Regions from separate parts of the Barrientosiimonas endolithica genome, predicted to be linked through region 4. Evidence: riboswitches for the same ligand, from Rfam matches in the RefSeq annotation. Region 4 holds a riboswitch; each other region holds the start of a gene.
The links. Region 4 has a riboswitch for S-adenosylmethionine ahead of QUE40_RS13230 (flavin reductase family protein). Riboswitches for the same ligand answer to the same signal wherever they lie in the genome.

Region 1: it holds a riboswitch for S-adenosylmethionine, as region 4 does, so the genes downstream of both, metB (cystathionine gamma-synthase) here and QUE40_RS13230 (flavin reductase family protein) in region 4, are expected to answer to the same signal.
Region 2: it holds a riboswitch for S-adenosylmethionine, as region 4 does, so the genes downstream of both, QUE40_RS05950 (bifunctional o-acetylhomoserine/o-acetylserine sulfhydrylase) here and QUE40_RS13230 (flavin reductase family protein) in region 4, are expected to answer to the same signal.
Region 3: it holds a riboswitch for S-adenosylmethionine, as region 4 does, so the genes downstream of both, QUE40_RS02610 (MetQ/NlpA family ABC transporter substrate-binding protein) here and QUE40_RS13230 (flavin reductase family protein) in region 4, are expected to answer to the same signal.

The regions. Positions count from the first base shown of each region.
Region 1 covers NZ_AP027735.1:373,370-377,831, reverse strand. Annotated here, with positions in the region: gene QUE40_RS01950 (NUDIX hydrolase) at 1-224, opposite strand, end outside; gene metB (cystathionine gamma-synthase) at 256-1,434, opposite strand; SAM riboswitch class I at 1,514-1,632, opposite strand; gene QUE40_RS01940 (1,4-dihydroxy-2-naphthoyl-CoA synthase) at 1,724-2,662, shown strand; gene QUE40_RS18765 (SDR family NAD(P)-dependent oxidoreductase) at 2,754-3,200, opposite strand; gene QUE40_RS18760 (SDR family oxidoreductase) at 3,182-3,499, opposite strand; gene QUE40_RS01930 (AMP-binding protein) at 3,498-3,902, shown strand; gene QUE40_RS18755 (AMP-binding enzyme) at 3,943-4,462, shown strand, end outside.
Region 2 covers NZ_AP027735.1:1,164,701-1,169,162, forward strand. Annotated here, with positions in the region: gene QUE40_RS05935 (hypothetical protein) at 1-134, shown strand, start outside; gene QUE40_RS05940 (hypothetical protein) at 164-898, shown strand; partial or broken gene QUE40_RS05945 (DUF445 domain-containing protein) at 1,258-2,338, shown strand; SAM riboswitch class IV at 2,416-2,532, shown strand; gene QUE40_RS05950 (bifunctional o-acetylhomoserine/o-acetylserine sulfhydrylase) at 2,602-3,930, shown strand; gene QUE40_RS05955 (DsbA family protein) at 4,055-4,462, shown strand, end outside.
Region 3 covers NZ_AP027735.1:520,830-525,291, forward strand. Annotated here, with positions in the region: gene QUE40_RS02605 (methionine ABC transporter ATP-binding protein) at 1-963, opposite strand, end outside; gene QUE40_RS02610 (MetQ/NlpA family ABC transporter substrate-binding protein) at 960-1,958, opposite strand; SAM riboswitch class IV at 1,977-2,088, opposite strand; gene QUE40_RS02615 (NADH-quinone oxidoreductase subunit A) at 2,182-2,556, shown strand; gene QUE40_RS02620 (NADH-quinone oxidoreductase subunit B) at 2,613-3,149, shown strand; gene QUE40_RS02625 (NADH-quinone oxidoreductase subunit C) at 3,146-3,670, shown strand; gene QUE40_RS02630 (complex I subunit 1/NuoH family protein) at 3,676-4,462, shown strand, end outside.
Region 4 covers NZ_AP027735.1:2,606,965-2,611,426, forward strand. Annotated here, with positions in the region: gene QUE40_RS13220 (response regulator) at 1-477, shown strand, start outside; gene sfnG (dimethylsulfone monooxygenase SfnG) at 488-1,576, opposite strand; gene QUE40_RS13230 (flavin reductase family protein) at 1,632-2,135, opposite strand; SAM riboswitch class I at 2,151-2,241, opposite strand; gene QUE40_RS13235 (amidohydrolase family protein) at 2,266-3,495, opposite strand; gene QUE40_RS13240 (hypothetical protein) at 3,538-3,660, shown strand; gene QUE40_RS13245 (malate dehydrogenase) at 3,709-4,462, shown strand, end outside.

The DNA of each region.
Region 1 (4,462 bases), 1.5 Mb from region 4:
CACGTCTCCTCGAGCACCTCGCGCTCGGCGGTGACGTCGGGCTCCTCGCCCGGGTCGCAGATCCCGGTGACCGGCGTCCACAGGCCGTTGTCCGAGCGGCGCACCAGCAGCACCTGCTGGCGCCCCTCGACCTGGCGCAGGACGTACGCCGACGTCCCCGGCAACCACAGCAGTCGGGTGCCGACGTGCTCGCGCAGGTCGGCGACGTACTCCGGGATCGGCATGACCCGAGTCTAGGAACCCGGGCCGACCACCTCAGACGGCCACGGGGGTGCGCGCCTCCGCACGGTCGAGCGCGGCGCGCAGGTCGGCGACCAGGTCCTCCGGGGCCTCGATGCCCACCGAGAAGCGCAGCAGCCCGTCGCCGATGCCAGCGACCGCGCGCGCCTCGGGACTCATCGACGCGTGGGTCATCGTGGCGGGGTGGGCGACCAGGCTCTCGGTGCCGCCGAGCGACTCGGCCAGGGTGAAGCAGTGCAGCCCGTCGACGAACGCGCGCACCGCCTCCTCCCCGCCGCGCAGCTCGACCGACAGCATCGCGCCGAAGCCGTCCTGCTGCCGCGCGGCGATGTCGTGGCCCGGGTGGTCGGCGAGCCCGGGGTAGTGCACCCGCGCGACGGCCGGGTGGTCGAGCGCGGCGTCGACGAGGGCGCGGGCGTTGTCCTGGTGGGCGCGCAGCCGCACGTGCAGGGTGCGCAGCCCGCGCAGCGCGAGGTAGGAGTCGAACGGGCTGCCGGTCACGCCGAGCACGTTGCCCCAGTAGGCCAGCTCCTCGTGCAGCTCGGGCGTGGCCGCCACGACCGCGCCCCCGACGACGTCGCTGTGCCCGTTGATGTACTTCGTCGTCGAGTGCACGACCACGTCGGCGCCCAGCTCGATCGGCCGCTGCAGCAGCGGCGACAGGAACGTGTTGTCGGCGACCACGAGCGCGCCGGCCGCGTGGGCGGCGTCGGCCACCGCGCGCACGTCGGTGAGGCGCAGCAGCGGGTTGGACGGCGTCTCGACCCACACCACCTTCGGGCGCTCGCGCAGCGCCTCGGCGAGCGCGTCAGGATCGGTGAGATCGACCGTGCGACAACGGAACTGGCCCTTCGTCGACAGCGAGTCGAACAGTCGCCAGCTGCCGCCGTAACAGTCGTGCGGCACGACGATCGTGTCGCCGGGCGCGAGCAGCGCGGTCGTGCACAGCGCGATCGCGGACATCCCGGTCGAGGTGATGGTGCCGCCGAAGCCGCCCTCGAGCGTCGCCAGCGCCTCGCCGAGGAGGTCGCGGGTGGGGTTGCCCGAGCGGGTGTAGTCGTACTGCCCGCACTCGCCGAACCCGCTGAAGCTGAAGGTGCTCGTGAGGTGCAGCGGCGGCACGACGGCGCCGTGGGTGGGGTCGGCGTTGATGCCGGTGGTGAGTCCGCGGGTGAGGCGGGAGATGTCAGTCATGGTGTCCTCCTGGTCACAGGTGGCCAGCCATGCGGACCGGAGGCTGCGCGTCACCGGCGCCTGGTCAGACGTCTGCGACGCTCCATCTTCCGGCTGGCCCGGGGGCCGCCGCAGGACTTGGCACCTTTTCCGCGAGTTGCCTCGCGGAAGGCTGCCCCGGCGTCAACGGGCCTGTCCCTCAGCCGGTCTTGATGGATGTTGCGCGCGCCACGTTAACCGACCCGAGGCCGCCGTGTCCGGCACCGTCCGCTGGGTGAGCCGCGACGGACGTACGCCTAACATCACGCAGGTGAGCGAGCAGACCACCGCCAACCCGTTCCGGCCCGACGACTGGGCGCCCGTGCCCGGGTTCGAGGACCTCACCGACATCACCTACCACCGCGCCGTCGACGTGGGGTGCGTGCGGGTGGCGTTCGACCGGCCCGAGGTGCTCAACGCGTTCCGGCCGCACACCGTCGACGAGCTCTATCGCGTGCTCGACCACGCGCGGCGCACCCCCGACGTCGGCTGCGTGCTGCTCACCGGCAACGGGCCCGGCCCCGAGGGCACCGGCGCGGCCGGCAAGTGGTCGTTCTGCTCCGGCGGCGACCAGCGCATCCGCGGGCGCAGCGGTTATCAGTACGCCCACGGCGACACCGCCGAGTCCGTCGACGAGCGACGGGTCAAGGCCGAGGGCGGGCGGCTGCACGTCCTGGAGGTGCAGCGGCTGATCCGCACCATGCCCAAGGTCGTCGTCGCGGTCGTGCCCGGGTGGGCGGCCGGCGGCGGGCACAGCCTGCACGTCGTGTGCGACCTGACGATCGCGAGCCGCGAGCACGCCCGGTTCAAGCAGACCGACGCCGACGTGGGCTCGTTCGACGCGGGCTACGGCTCGGCCTACCTCGCCAAGATGGTGGGCCAGAAGTTCGCCCGCGAGATCTTCTTCCTGGGGCGGACGTACACCGCCGAGGACATGCACCGGATGGGCGCGGTCAACATCGTCGCCGACCACGCCGAGCTCGAGGCCGAGGCGCTGCAGGTCGCCCGCGAGATCATGGGCAAGAGCCCGCAGGCGCAGCGGATGCTGAAGTTCGCGTTCAACCTCACCGACGACGGCCTGATGGGTCAGCAGGTGTTCGCGGGCGAGGCGACGCGGCTGGCGTACATGACCGACGAGGCGGTCGAGGGGCGCGACCAGTTCCTGCAGAAGCGCGACCCCGACTGGTCCCCGTTCCCCTGGTACTTCTGAGCGTCGCTGCGCGAAGGCAGTTCGCGGCCGGGCCTCGCGCCAGGCCCCGCAGACGGTGCCCCGATCGCGCGGACCGGCGTGAACTGCCTTCTCAGGGCGACACCCGGTGGATCTTGTGCTGCGCCGCCTGCGCGCGCGGGCGCACCACCATCGAGTCGATGTTGACGTGCTTGGGGCGGGTGGCGACGAACGCCACGCACTCGGCGATGTCCTCCTGGGTCAGCGGGTCGACCACACCGGCGTAGACCGCGGCGGCCTTCTCGGCGTCGCCGTGGAAGCGCACGAGCGCGAACTCGTCGGAGGCCACCATCCCCGGGTCGATCTCGCACACGCGCACCGGCTGGTCGAACATCTCCAGCCGCAGCGAGCCGACCATCGCGCGCACCGCGTGCTTGGCCGCGACATAGCCGCCACCACCCTCGTACGACACGTGCGCGGCGACCGACCCGATCACGATGACCTCGCCCTCGGCGGCGACCAGCGCCGGCATGAGGTCCTGCACGCAGCGCGCGACGCCGATCACGTTGGTGTCGTACATCGTTCGCCACTCGTCGAGGTCGGCCTCGACCACCGGCTCGGTGCCGAGCGCTCCCCGGCGTTGGCGACGAGCACGTCGAGCCGGTCGCCGACCTCGCGCGCGAGCGCCGCCACGTCGTCGGCCTTCGTCACGTCGCAGGTCACCGCGCGGCCGTCGATCTGGGCGGCCAGCTCCTCGACGCGCTCGGTGCGCCGCGCCGCGCAGATCACCTCGAAACCCTCGGCGGCCAGCCGGCGGGCGCTCGCCCGTCCGATGCCGCTGCTCGCGCCGGTCACCACTGCCAGGGGACGTGCCGTCATGGCGCCATTCAACACGGGCCTACCCTGGCCGGGTGCCCCCATCCGCCCGTACGCCGTCGCGCCCGACCGGCTGCCGGCGTACGTCGAGGCGCTGGCCGCCATGCTCGAGGGCGACGGCCCCGCCCTGCTCCCCTACGCCGACGGCGACCCCGAGCCGGCCGTCCCCGACGACGCCGACCTGCCCGACGACCTCGGCCTGGTCGTGTCCACGTCCGGGTCGACCGGCGCGCCCAAGCGCGCGATGCTCACCCGGGCCGCGCTGCGCGCGAGCGGCACCGCCACGCACGACCGGCTCGGCGGCGAGGGCATGTGGCTGCTGCCCCTCCCCGCGCAGCACATCGCCGGCACCCAGGTGATCCTGCGCTCCTCGCTGCGCGCCGAGCACCGTTGCTGCTCAACATGATCGACGGCTTCCGCACCGCGGACCTGGTCGACGCGCTCGCGTGGGCGCCGCCGGTGCGGCGCTACACCTCGCTCGTGCCGACGCAGCTCGCGACCGTGCTCGACGACCCCGAGGCGACCGAGGCGCTCGGCACGTTCGACGGCGTGCTCGTCGGCGGCGCGGCCACCGCACCGGCGCTGCTGGAGCGGGCGCGCGCGGCGGGCGTCGCGGTGCGCACGACGTACGGCATGAGCGAGACCGCGGGCGGCTGCGTCTACGACGGGGTGCCGCTCGAGGACACCGCCGTGACGATCGGCGACGACGGGCGCGTGGGGCTCTCCGGGCCGACCGTGGCGTCCGGCTATCTGGGCGAGTCCGACCGCACCGCAGCGGTTTTCGACACCGACCCGACCACCGGCGCCCGCCGCTTCTGGACCGACGACGTCGGCGAGCTGCGCGACGGGGTGCTGCACGTGGTCGGGCGCCGCGACGACCTCATCACCACCGGCGGCCTGAAGGTCGCCCCCGCCTGGTCGAGGAGGCGGCCCTCGGGCTGCCCGGGGTGCGCGACGCCGTCGCGG
Region 2 (4,462 bases), 1.4 Mb from region 4:
TGCAGCAGGGCGACACTGCCTCGGGCAAGGCAGCGTTCGCGGTTCCGGCCGGCGCTGACCTGTCCAAGATCTATGTCCTGTTCGCCGACGACTACAGCGGTGGCGACGCCCAGCTTGCCTGGAACGGCAACTGAGCCGGCCGCTACGAGAGGAATCGAATCCCATGAACAAGCAGACCACCCGCCGCGCCGGCCTGGCCGTGGTGCCCGCCGTCCTCGCCGCCATGACCTTGTCGGCGTGCCAGGACGAGGCGCCGACCGCCGCGCCTCCCACGGCCGCGTCCCAGCCGCCGTCGCCGAGCCAGACCCAGGAGCCTGCTCCCACGAGCCAGGCCCCGGCCCCCGCGCCGTCGACCACCGAGCAGCCAGCGCCGGCGCCCACGTCAGCGCCGGCGAGCTCGGCGGCACCTGCCCCGTCGGGCAGCGGCAGCGGAGGTGCCGTGTGCGAGGACTCCGGGTCGTACACGATCGATCGTGGGTCGGTGGGCGCCAAGCCCCTGAACACGGTGCAGAAGGGCAAGGGCGTCGGCGGCACCATCGACATCAGCTTCGGTCCGCCCACCCTCGACACCTCCAGCGGGAACAGCTTCTTCCCTGGCGAGGGGAAGCAGACGGTGATCTACCCGGTGACCCTGAAGCTCTCGGACGGCGACTTCTTCACGGCGAGCTACCTGAAGTTCGGACTGACCGACCAGTCCGGCAACCCCTGCAAGGCAGACGTGCTGAACGCGGTGATCTCCGGCAGCGACAAGCTCGATGTCGAGTCGCTGAGCCCCGGCGACACGCTGACCAAGAAGCTGGCATTCGCCGTGCCGGTGGGCGCCGACCTGAGCAAGTACTCCCTGGTCTTCAACGACGATTCCAACGGCGACGCCGAGCTGGCCTGGACGGCCAAGTAGGTCGTGACCGCTCCGGGAGACCGGATCACAGACGCCGCGCGGGCCACCCGCGCGGCGTCTGCGCGTCGGGACGCACCGGTGACAGGCCGCTGCCCGACGGTGCGCCGCGTGGTGCCGGATAGGGTTGCCGCCGTTGTCGTCCCGCGTGACGCGAAGGAACCTCGAGCGTGACCCAGTCCACCCGCCCTGATGCTGTCGCCGGCCCGTTGCTGGGCCCGGCCGACGAGCAGCGTCGCGCCGGCCTGCGCCGGATGCGGCTGGTCGCCACGGGGCTGCTCGGCCTGGCCGCGGTGATCTTCGTGCTCACCCTGGACCGCGACGGCTTCTGGGGATACGTCAACGCGGCCTCCGAGGCCGCGATGGTCGGTGCGGTCGCCGACTGGTTCGCCGTGACCGCGCTGTTCCGCCACCCGCTCGGCCTCAAGGTGCCGCACACCGCGCTGATCCCGCGCAAGAAGGACCAGCTCGGCGCGAGCCTGGAGGACTTCGTCACCGAGAACTTCCTCACCCCCGAGCTGGTCCAGGAGCGGCTCGCGCAGGCCGACGTCACGCTGCGCCTGGGGAGTGGCTGCGCCAGCCGGAGAACGCCGACCGCGTGGTGCAGGAGGTGGCGCCCACCCTGGCCCACGCCGTGGGGTCGGTGCGCGACGACGAGGTGCGCACCCTGCTGGAGAACTTCCTGCTTCCGCGTCTGGCCCGCGAGCCGATCAGCCCGGTGGCCGGCAGCCTGCTGGAGGGTGTGGTCGAGGACGGCTCGCACCACGGGCTGGTCGACATCGCCACCCGCGAGCTGCACACCTGGGCCTCGGCCAACAAGGCCGTCATCGCCGGCATCATCGGCGAGCGCGCCCCTGGTGGTCGCCCAAGTGGCTCGACGACACGGTCATCGACCGCATGTACGTCGAGATCATGAGCTGGCTCACCGACGTGCGCGACCAGCCGCAGCACCCCGCCCGGCGCGCGCTCGACGACCTGCTGCGCCAGCTCGCGCAGGACCTGCAGCACGACCCCTCGACCATGCAGCGCGCCGAGCAGCTCAAGGCCCGGCTGCTGCTGCACCCCGGCGTCGCCGACGGGATGCTCTCGCTCTGGGGGTCGGTGCAGCGCACGGTCGTCGACGCGCTGGGCGACCCCGACGGCCCGCTGCGCACCCGCCTCGCGGTGATCCTCGCCGACCTCGGTGACCGGGTCGTGCGCGACGCCGACCTGCGCGACTCGCTCGAGCGCCGGCTCGGCGACGCCGTGGGCTACGTCGTGCAGACCCACGGCCGCGAGATCTCCACCCTCATCTCCCAGACCGTGGCGCGCTGGGACGGCGACGAGGCCGCCCGCCGCATCGAGCTGCAGGTCGGGCGAGACCTGCAGTTCATCCGGATCAACGGCACCGTCGTCGGCGGGCTCGTCGGCCTGGTCATCCACGCCCTGACCCAGCTGGCCTGACCCGGTCCGGCGCCGACCCTTCTCGCGATGCGAGAGCGGCGTCCTGCGCGTCAAGACGCTGTCGTACGCTCGACGCAGGTCAAGAGCGCCAGCGCCAAGTCCCGGCTCGCTGGCCGGCAACCCTCCTCCGCGGTGGGGTGCCCCGGGAACAGACCTGGCCGGAGCCCGACGGGAGGGCCCGGCAAGCGCGGGCGCAGAGTCCCTGAACCCGCAGCGCCACCGGCGCGGGGCCGGTGGCGACCGATCGACGCGAGGAGACGGCCATGACCACCGAGACCACCAGCCCCAGCTGGTCCTTCGAGACCCGCCAGCTGCACGCCGGCCAGGAGCCCGACCCGACCACGGGGGCCCGGGCGCTGCCGATCTACCAGACGACGTCGTACGTCTTCAAGGACACCGAGCAGGCGGCGAACCTGTTCGGGCTCAAGGAGTTCGGCAACATCTACTCCCGCCTGATGAACCCCACGCACGACGTGGTGGAGCAGCGGATCGCGAGCCTCGAGGGTGGCGTCGCCGCGCTGCTCGTCGCCAGCGGCCAGGCGGCCGAGACCCTGGCCATCCTCAACATCGCCGAGGCCGGGGACCACGTGGTGGCCAGCCCCTCGCTCTACGGCGGCACGTTCAACCTGCTGAAGTACACGCTCCCGAAGTACGGCATCGAGGTCACCTTCGTCGAGGACCCCAACGACCCCGAGTCGTGGCGCGCGGCCGCGAAGGACAACACCAAGCTGTTCTTCGGCGAGACGATCTCCAACCCCAAGAGCGAGGTGCTCGACATCGAGGGGGTGGCCGCGGTGGCGCACGACCTCGGGGTGCCGCTGGTGGTCGACAACACCATCGCGACGCCGTTCGTCACCCGCCCGCTCGAGCACGGGGCCGACATCGTGGTGCACTCGGCGACGAAGTACCTCGGCGGCCACGGCACCACCATCGCCGGCGTCATCGTCGACGGCGGCAGCTTCGACTTCGGCAAGGACCCCGAGAAGTTCCCCAACTACAACACGCCCGAGGAGAGCTACCACGGGCTGGTCTACGCCCGTGACCTCGGCGTCGGCAGCGAGCTCGGCGCCAACCTGGCGTTCATCCTCAAGGCGCGCGTGCAGCTGCTGCGCGACCTGGGGCCGGCGAGCTCGGCGTTCGACGCCTTCCTCATCGCGCAGGGGCTGGAGACGCTGAGCCTGCGCGTCGAGCGGCACCTGGAGAACACCCGCAAGGTTGCGGAGTTCCTGCAGGGCCACGACCAGGTCGAGTCGGTGCGCTGGGCCTCGCTGCCCGGCGACGACAGCTACGAGCAGGCGCAGAAGTACGCCCCGCGCGGCGCGGGCGCGGTGCTCGCCTTCGAGATCGTCGGCGGCATCGACGCCGGGCGGCGCTTCGTCGACGGCGTGACGCTGCACTCGCACGTGGCCAACATCGGCGACGTGCGCTCGCTGGTCATCCACCCCGCCTCGACCACGCACAGCCAGGGCGGCGACGAGGACCGGCTGGCCGCCGGGGTCACCCCCGGACTGGTGCGCCTCTCGGTCGGCATCGAGCACATCGACGACATCATCGCCGACCTCGAGCAGGGGTTCGCCGCCGCGAAGGGCTGACCAGCGAGCGTCCAGCCAGTCTTCAGGCGCACCGCCTAGGGTGCGCCGCGTGGTGAGCGAATCAGCAGACGTACGAACCGCTTCCGGTGACCGAGCCTGGCGCCCGACGACGCGCCGTCGGGGAGTGACCCGGCGCAGCGCGCTCGTCGGGGGCTCGGTGCTGGGCGCGCTGGCCCTCGCCGGCTGCAGCGACGACGCGAGCTCCGGCGGCGGCTCCGGGACGTCTGCGTCCGGGTCGGGGGCCTCCGGCTCCGGCGGCGCGACGCAGGCGACGCCGCTGAAGCACCCGGCCGGGCTGTCCTACGGCACCTGGCTGCGACCGACCTCGCACCTGCTCGACGCCGCCAGCACCAAGGCGGTGCTCGTGGAGTTCCTCGACTTCGAGTGCGAGGCCTGCGGCGGGATCTTCCCGGTCATCGAGCAGCTGCGCGAGGAGCTCAAGGGCCAGCTGACGTACGCCATCCGCTACTTCCCGCTCAATGGTCACCGCAACTCGGTGCCGGCCGCGCAGGCCGCCGAGGCCGCCGCCCGG
Region 3 (4,462 bases), 1.6 Mb from region 4:
GTCCGGCTCGCCGCGCAGGCTCAGGGTGAACGTCGCGAGCGCCTCCTCCTTCATCGAGGTCACGCCGCCGTGCACGATCTCCAGCTCGACGCCCTGCTCGCTGGCGCGGCCGAGCACCGCGCCGAGGCTGCGGCCCGCGGCCACGGTGACGGTGACGATGCGCCCCCGGTGCCGCGTGCGCAGCTGCGCGAGGTCGTCGGCGTCGGGCACCGCGTCGAGCGTGGCGCCGACGAGGCGCCGGGTGGCCCCGGCCGTCGGGTTCGCGAAGATGTCGCGCACCGGGCCGAGCTCGGCCAGGCGCCCCGACTCCAGCACCGCCACCCGGTCGGCCAGGCTGCGCACGACCTCCATCTCGTGGGTGATCACGACGATGGTGATGCCGAGCTCCTCGTTGACGCGGCGCAGCAGCGCGAGCACCTCGCGCGTGGTGTCCGGGTCGAGCGCGCTGGTCGACTCGTCGGCCAGCAGGATCGGCGGGTTGGTGGCGAGCGCCCGGGCGATGCCCACGCGCTGCTTCTGCCCGCCGGACAGCTCCTCCGGGTAGGCCCACGCGCGCTCGGTCAGCCCGACGAAGTGCAGCAGCTCGGTGATCCGCCGATAGATCTGCTCCGGCTTCCACCCGGCGACCTCGAGCGGGTAGGCGACGTTGCCGTACACCGTGCGCGAGCGCAGCAGGTTGAACTGCTGGAACACCATGCCGATGTCGCTGCGCAGCGCGCGGATCTGCTTGGGGCGCAACGAGTTCAGCTGCTGGCCCTGCACGGTGACCGTGCCGCTGGTCGGCAGCTCCAGCCCGTTGATCAGCCGCACGAGCGTGCTCTTGCCGGCACCGGAGAAGCCGATGACGGCGAACACCTCACCCCGGCGTACGTCCAGGGTCACCTCGTCCAGCGCCGTCACCTGCGACCCGCCCCGCGAGAAGGTCTTGCCGACCCGGTCGAGGCTGATGATCGACTCGCTCATGACCCCGCCACGTCCTTCTCGAGCCGGGTCAGGATGCTGCCGAGCTGGTCGGCGGGGCGGTCGACGACGACCGACGTGCCCTTGGACTGCCGCTTCACCGCGGCGACGACCTCGGGGGAGTGGTAGAGCTGGGCGATCTTGCGGTAAGTCGGGTCGTCCTTGTCCTCGGCGCGGGCGACGACGACGTTGATGTAGGGCTCGGCCGCCTTGCTCTTCGGGTCGTCCTGGAACAGCGCCGACTTGGGGTCGAGGTTGCCGTCGAGCGCGAAGTTGTTGTTGACGACCGCGCCGTCGACCGACGGCAGCGACGCGACGGTCTGCGCGGCGTCGACCGGCTGCACCGTGACCTTCGAGGCGGCACGGTCGATGTCGGCCGGGGTCGACAGCGCGTTGCCGCCGCCCTTGAGCCTCAGCAGCCCCGCCTGCTGCAGCACGAGCAGCGCCCGCGCCTGGTTGGTGGGGTCGTTGGGGATGGCGATCTTGCCGCCCTGCGGGATCTGGTTCAGCGCCGTGTGCTTCTTGGAGTACAGCGGCAGCGGCACGACCTGGGTCGACCCGATCGGGGTGAGGTCCTGGTTGTCGTTGCTGTTGTAGCTCGCGAGGAACTGCAGGTGCTGGAACAGGTTGAGGTCGGTCTGCCCCTGCGCCAGCGCGGGGTTGGGCTGGGTGTAGTCGGAGAACGACACGAGCTTGATCTCGATGCCGTTCTCGCGGGCCAGCCGCTGCAGCGGCGGCCACCACTCCGCACTCGCCTCGGTGGTGCCGATGGTGACCTCGCGCGGCTCGTCGGCCGAGGCGCTGCCGCCGTCGTCCGCGGTCGCGCGGCCCAGGCCGAACCCGGCCGCCAGCGCGACGACGAGGCCGCCGGCGGTGATCGCCGTGCGCACACCCCGCCCGCGCGACCCGGGGTACGGCGGCAGCGGCGGGATCTGGCCCGTCGCGTCCGCGCCGGAAGAGGGGAAGACATGTCGGACGCACTCCTCGAGAAACTGCACGCCAGGATCACTGGCGCGCGAATGTGCTTGTCCGACAGGGCTGTCGGACCGGGTCTCACCTGGAGCACCCCGCCACATCCGTGAGGGTTGCCGCCCAGCCAGCCAGGGCTTGTCGCTGGGTCTCTCGACCGCCGTCCACGTTATGCATCGCATAAGGAGAGGTCAAAACGAGCGGGGGTGACCTCCCTCACCGACCGGCAGCGGATCGTTAGGCTCTGGTCCCGTGAAGGGTCCTCTCGTCGGCTATCTCGTCGTCGTCGCCGTCGCGCTCGCCGGAGTGCTGCTGTTCGGTGCGGCGATGCTGATGCGTCGGCTCCTGGCGCCGGTGTCGCAGACGCCCGCCCGGCTGACGACGTACGAGTCCGGCGTCGACCCGGTCGGTCAGGGCTGGTCCCAGTCGCAGGTGCGCTATCTCGGATTCGCTTTCCTCTACGTCGTTTTCGCGGTCGACGCGGTCTACCTCTTCCCGTGGGCGACGGTGCTGCGTGACGCCGACCTCGGGGTCGCGAGCCTGGTCGAGATGGGCATCTTCATCGGCGTGCTGGTCGTGGGGCTCGCGCACGCCGCGCGCCGCGGCCTGCTGAGGTGGACCCCGTGACCGTCGACCTGCCCACCCCGCGCGTCGGCCCGCTCCAGGCCGCCGCGCCCAAGCCGATGCGGCTGATCCTCAACTGGGGGCGGCGCTACTCGCTGTGGGTCTTCAACTTCGGACTCGCCTGCTGCGCCATCGAGTTCATCGCCGGCAGCATGGCGCGGCACGACTTCATCCGGCTCGGCGTCATCCCGTTCGCCCCCGGCCCGCGCCAGGCTGACCTGATGGTCGTCTCGGGCACGGTCACCGACAAGATGGCGCCGGCCGTGCGCCGGCTCTACGACCAGATGCCCGAGCCGAAGTACGTCATCTCCTTCGGCGCCTGCTCCAACTCCGGCGGCCCCTACTGGGACTCCTACTGCGTCACCAAGGGCGTCGACCAGCTGATCCCGGTCGACGTCTACGTGCCCGGTTGCCCGCCCCGCCCCGAGGCGCTGCTGCACGGCATCCTCGTGCTGCAGCAGCAGATCGCCGAGGAGCGCCTGACCACCCGGTCGTACGCCGACCGGCGCCGCTTCGCCGGCGCGGTCACCCGCCCGCTCGTGCGCCGGGACCAGCCGGCCGAGCCGACCGAGCCGCCGCAGGGCGACCCGTCATGAGCCTCGACGCCGAGCGGCGGGACTGCCCGCCGCAGGAGTGGTACGCCCTCCACGAGCAGCTGCGCGCCGAGGGCTTCGCGTTCTTCGACTTCCTCACCGCCGTCGACGAGACCGACCGTGACGAGGGCGGTCTCGACGTCGTGAGCCACCTCTACGACGTCACGCCCGGCGCGCTGCGGTCGGTCCTGGTGCGCACCCGCGTGCCGGAGACCGAGCCGCTGCGCAGCCTCACGACGCTGTGGCGCGGCGCCGCCTGGCACGAGCGCGAGACGCACGAGATGTTCGGCCTGGAGTTCACCGACTTCGACGACGGCAGCCGGCTCGGCATCCGCCCGCTGCTGCTCCCCGAGGGCTTCGAGGGGCGGCCGCTGCGCAAGGACTTCGTGCTCGCCGCGCGCGTCTCCAAGCCGTGGCCGGGCGCGAAAGACCCTGGGGAGTCGGGCGATTCGCCCGCGCCCCGCCGCGGCCGCCGCAAGAACCTGCCGCCCGGCGTGCCCGACACCTCGTGGGGGCCGCGGTGATGGAGATGACCTGGCTCGAGGCCGGCGTGCGCGCCGCGCTCGTGCTCGTGGCCTTCCTGGTGCTGCCGTTGCTCGTCGGCCAGACCGAGCACAAGGTGATGGCCCACATGCAGGGCCGCCTCGGCCCGATGCACGCCGGCGGGTTCCACGGCTGGGCCCAGCTGATCGCCGACGGCGTGAAGTTCACGCAGAAGGAGGACATCGTCCCGGCGGCCGCCGACCGATGGGTCTTCCGGGCCGCGCCCGCGGTGGCGCTGGTGGCGTACCTCCTCGCGATGGCCGTCGTGCCGTTCTCGCCGACCCTGGTCGGCGCCGACGTGCCCGCGAGCCTGCTGGTGCTGCTGGCCGTCTCGGGCGTCGGCGCCCTCGGCACGCTGATGGCCGGCTGGGGCTCGGGCAACAAGTACGCCCTCGTCGGCGCGATGCGCTCGGCCGCCCAGCTCGTCAGCTACGAGCTGCCGCTGATCCTGGCCTGCGCCTCGTTCGCCCTCGCCGGCGGCACCCTCTCGCTCACCGGAATCGCGCACGCGTGGACGCCGTGGTGGCTGCTGTGGCAGGCACCGGCGGCCCTGGTGCTGCTGGTGGCGGCGACCGCCGAGCTGCAGCGCCCGCCGTTCGACATGCCCATCGCCGACTCCGAGGTCGTGATGGGCCCCTACACCGAGTTCACCGGGCTGCGCTTCGCGTTCTTCCTGCTCGCCGAGTACGCCGGGATCGTCGTGATGTCGCTGCTGGTCGCCGTGGTCTACCTCGGCGGCTGGACGGGCCCGTTCGACGGCGCGCTCGGCTGGC
Region 4 (4,462 bases):
CTCGACATCCGCATGCCCAGGCTCGACGGCCTCGCGGTCAACCGGCAGGTCGCCGGCCAGACCCGGGTCGTCATCGTCACGACGTTCGACCACGACGACTACGTCGACACCGCCCTGGCCGACGGCGCGGTCGGCTTCCTGCTGAAGGACTCCGGACCCGACCTGCTGGTCTCGGCGATCCGCGCGGCGGCCAGCGGGGACGCGCTGATCAGCCCCGAGCTGACCGTGCGTCTGCTGCAGCGCACCCGCGCCGCCGGCTCGGCCGCGCCGGCCGTGCCCGGCGTCGCCGACCTGTCCGAGCGGGAGCTGGACGTCGCGCGCCTGGTGGCGCGCGGACGTACCAACTCCGAGGTGGCGGCCGAGCTGTTCATCTCGCTCGGCACGGTCAAGACCCACCTCGGCAGCATCCAGACCAAGCTGGGCGTGCGGAACCGGGTCGAGATCGCCGCCCGGATGTGGGAGTCGGGCCAGGTCTGAGCCGGCCTGGTCAGGCGGCGCCGCGCTCGGCGTCGGCCTCGCCCTCGAGCTCACGCACCAGCGGGATGACCTCCTTGCCGAAGCGCTCGACCTCCTCCTGCACGTGCAGGAAGCCGACGAGCAGCAGGTCGACGCCGACCTTCTTGTACTCGACGATGCGGCGGGCGACCTGCTCGGGCGTGCCGACGAGGCCGGTCTTGAAGCCGTCGTTGTACTGCACCAGGTCCTTGAAGTCGGAGCCGGCCCACATGCCCTTGCCGTCCGAGCTGGCCTTGCCGGCCTGCTTCACGGCCTCGCCGAACGCCTTGACCTTGTCCTCGTCGGCGTTGTCGATGATGTCCTGCACCACCTGGCGGGCCTCGTCCTCGGTGTCGCGCACGACGGCGAACCCGTTGAGCCCGAAGCCCGGTCGGCGGTCATGCTCCTGGCCGTAGCCGGAGACCTCCTCGACCTGGTCACGCACGTCCTCGACGGTGTTGCCGTTCATGAAGTACCAGTCCGACAGGCGGCCGGCCATCTTGCGCGCGCTGGTGGAGTTGCCGCCCTGGAAGACCTCCGGCGGCGTGCTCGGCTGCGGGCGGAAGGTGAGGTCGCGGGTGCGGTAGAAGTCGCCGCGGAAGGTGAAGTCGTCGGTGCTCCAGGCGCCCTTGAGCACCTCGATGAACTCCTCGGAGCGGCGGTAGCGCTCCTCGTGGTCCAGCCACGGCTCACCGAGGTTGGTGAACTCCTGCTTGAACCAGCCCGACACGACGTTGAGCGCGAACCGGTCGTTGCTCCACTCCTGCGCGGTCGCCGCGAGCTTGGCGAGCACCGCCGGCTGCCAGAAGCCCGGGTGGACGGCCGCGATGACCTTCAGCTTCTCGGTGTTGGCGAGCAGCAGCTGCGAGAACGAGGTCGACTCGTGCTGGGCGTCGGCGCCGTAGGACGCGAGGTAGCGCACCTGCGTCAGGGCGTACTCGAAGCCGTTCTGCTCGGCCACGCGCGCCGTGTCGATGTTGTACGCCGGTGAGTGGTTCGTGCGCTGCGGCAGCGTGCTCACGACGAGACCACCGGACACGTTGGGCACCCAGTAGGCGAACTTCAGAGGGTCGACAGACATGCGTGAAACTCCTTGTGGGGTTTGGGTTCTCGAGGTCCGGTGCGCTGCGCGCGACTCAGTCGAGCGCGCGGTAGACCGCGTCGTGGTGCACCAGCGGACGCACGCCCTCGGCGCGCTCGAGGTCGGTGACCTCCGCGGTCACGACGAGGCTGTCGCCGGCCTCCAGCACCCCGACCACGGCGGCCGACAGGCGCAGCACCGGGTCGGTGAGCGCGGGCAGCTCGTCGGCGTGCCAGCGCCAGGTGCCGTCGTAGGCGAACCGCTGGCTGCGGTCGGCGGAGAAGCGGCGGGCGAGGTCGGCCTGCCCGTCGGCGAGCAGGTGCAGGGCCACCCGACCGGACTGCTCGATCGTCGACCGGCTCGAGCTGGTGAGGTTGAGGTTGAACGACACCAGCGGCGGGTCCACCGACACCGACACCACGGAGATCGCGGTGAAGCCGACCGGCTGACCAGCGTGCGAGCTGGTGATGACCCAGGCGCTGCTGGCCGCCTGCCGGAAGGCCGGGCGCAGGTCGATCGGGGCGTCTCGTCGGGGCAGCACGGTGAGGGGTTGTGACATCGCGGAGCGTCCTCTCGGCCATCGGTCCTGGCGTTAGCACCTTCCTCGGGCGAGGCGGTTGCTGCGGCGTCGACGAGCCAGGTCTCTCAGCAGCTCTGGATGGGATAACGAGACGTTATTGAGAGGTCCGTCAGTCGGGCAAGCCCTGTCCAGCACCTGGGACCAGGGCCAGCCCGTCGGCCACCACGCGTCCGGCGTGGATCACCGTGCGGTCGGTGCCGCGGTCCATCACCGCCGAGGTCACGGTCTCGCCGTCGACCAGCAGCAGCTCGGCCGGGTCGCCCACCTCGAGACCGGGCCGGTCGGCGACGCCGCCGAGCCGCGGCGCGGTCGCGTCGAGCACCGCCGCGCCGCCCACGGTCGCGATCGCGACGCAATGCTCGATGAGCTCGTCGGCCCGGAAGCCGTGGGTGAACGCCAGCTGCCAGGTGCGCTCGAGCATGTCCGCGTTGCCGTAGGGCGACCAGTAGTCGCGCTGCCCGTCCTCCCCCAGCCCCACGCGTACGCCCGCCTCGGCGAGCGCCGTCAGCGGCAGTCCCTGCTGCCTGGCCGGGGCGACGGTGGCCATCGCGATGTCGAGCTCGGCGAACGTCTCGACCAGCCGCCGGGTGGTGGCCTCGTCGACCGAGCCGAGGTCGTACGCGTGGGACATCGTGACCTGCCCCTGCATGCCGAGCGCGCGCACCCGCTCGATCACCAGGTCGGTGCTGAACACCCCGAGGTGCCCGGGCTCGTGCAGGTGAATGTCGATCGGGACCTGGTACCGCTCGGCCAGGTCGAAGACCACGTCGAGGTGGCCCTTGGGGTCGCGGTCGAGCGTGCACGGGTCGATGCCGCCCATCACGTCGGCGCCCTGGCGCAGCGCCTCCTCGAGCAGCGGCACCGTCCCCTCCTCGCGCAGCAGCCCCGCCTGCGGGAAGGCGATGACCGCGACGTCGCAGCGGTCCGCGTGGGCCTCCTTGGCCCGGCGCACCGCGTCGAACCGCTCGAGCCCGGCGTCGACGTCGATCTGGGCGTAGGAGCGAACCCGCGTCGCGCCGCGGGCGATCATCCGGCCGAGGGTCAGCTCGGCCCGCTCGGCGACCGGAAGCTCTGCCGAGCGCCAGTTGGCGCGGTCGTTCATCACCATCGGCCAGATGCCCGGCGAGCCGGTGTGCTCGCGGAACGGCAGCCCGATGCGGGTGGAGTCCAGGTGCACGTGCACGTCGGAGAACGACGGCAGCAGCAGCCGGCCGCGTCCCGGCACCACCTGTGGCTCGACCCCCTCGGGCAGCGCGGCCACGATCCGGCCGTCGAGGACGGCGACGTCGGTCGCGCTCCGGCCCCACGGGCGTACGTCGGTGATGAGCAGGGCGGTCATGCGGGCTCCTCGTCGGTGGGCTCGGTGCGGGGTCCGGGGGTGGTGGGCCAGACGGTAGCCGCCGAGGTAAGCCTCGACGCCCGCGTGGTGATCGTCGCGCTGATGACGCTGACGGGGTCGTTCGTGCTCGCGGCACTCCTGGCCCAGAGCGTGATCCACCTGTGAGGTAGCGTCCGAAGCATCCGTAACCGCCTCGCCCGAAGGGGAGACCCCGTGAGCACCACGCCCGTCAAGGTGGCCGTCACCGGCGCCGCCGGCAACATCGGCTACAGCCTGCTGTTCCGCATCGCGAGCGGTGCGATCTTCGGCCCGGACCGCCCCGTGGAGCTGCGGCTGCTCGAGGTCACCCCGGCGCTCAAGGCGCTCGAGGGCGTCGTCATGGAGCTCGACGACTCGGCGTTCCCGCTGCTCGCGGGCGTCGAGACCGGCGACGACCCCAACAAGGTCTTCGACGGGGTCAACCTCGCCCTGCTGGTCGGCGCGAAGCCGCGCGGCCCGGGCATGGAGCGCGGTGACCTGCTGAAGGACAACGGCGGCATCTTCGCCCCGCAGGGCAAGGCGCTGAACGACGTGGCGGCCGACGACGTGCGCGTCGTGGTCACCGGCAACCCGGCCAACACCAACGCGCTCATCGCGATGAACAACGCGCCCGACATCCCGAACGAGCGGTTCAGCGCGCTCACCCGCCTCGACCACAACCGCGCGATCGCCCAGCTGGCCGCGAAGACCGGCGCGAGCGTGACCGAGATCAGCAACATGACGATCTGGGGCAACCACTCGGCGACGCAGTACCCCGACCTGTTCCACGCCAAGGTCAAGGGTCAGGTCGCGGCCGAGGCCGTGGGCGACCAGGCCTGGATCGAGGACACCTACATCCCGACCGTCGCCAAGCGCGGCGCGGCGATCATCGACGCCCGCGGCGCGTCGTCGGCGGCCTCGGCCGCGGCGGCCACCATCGACCACGCGC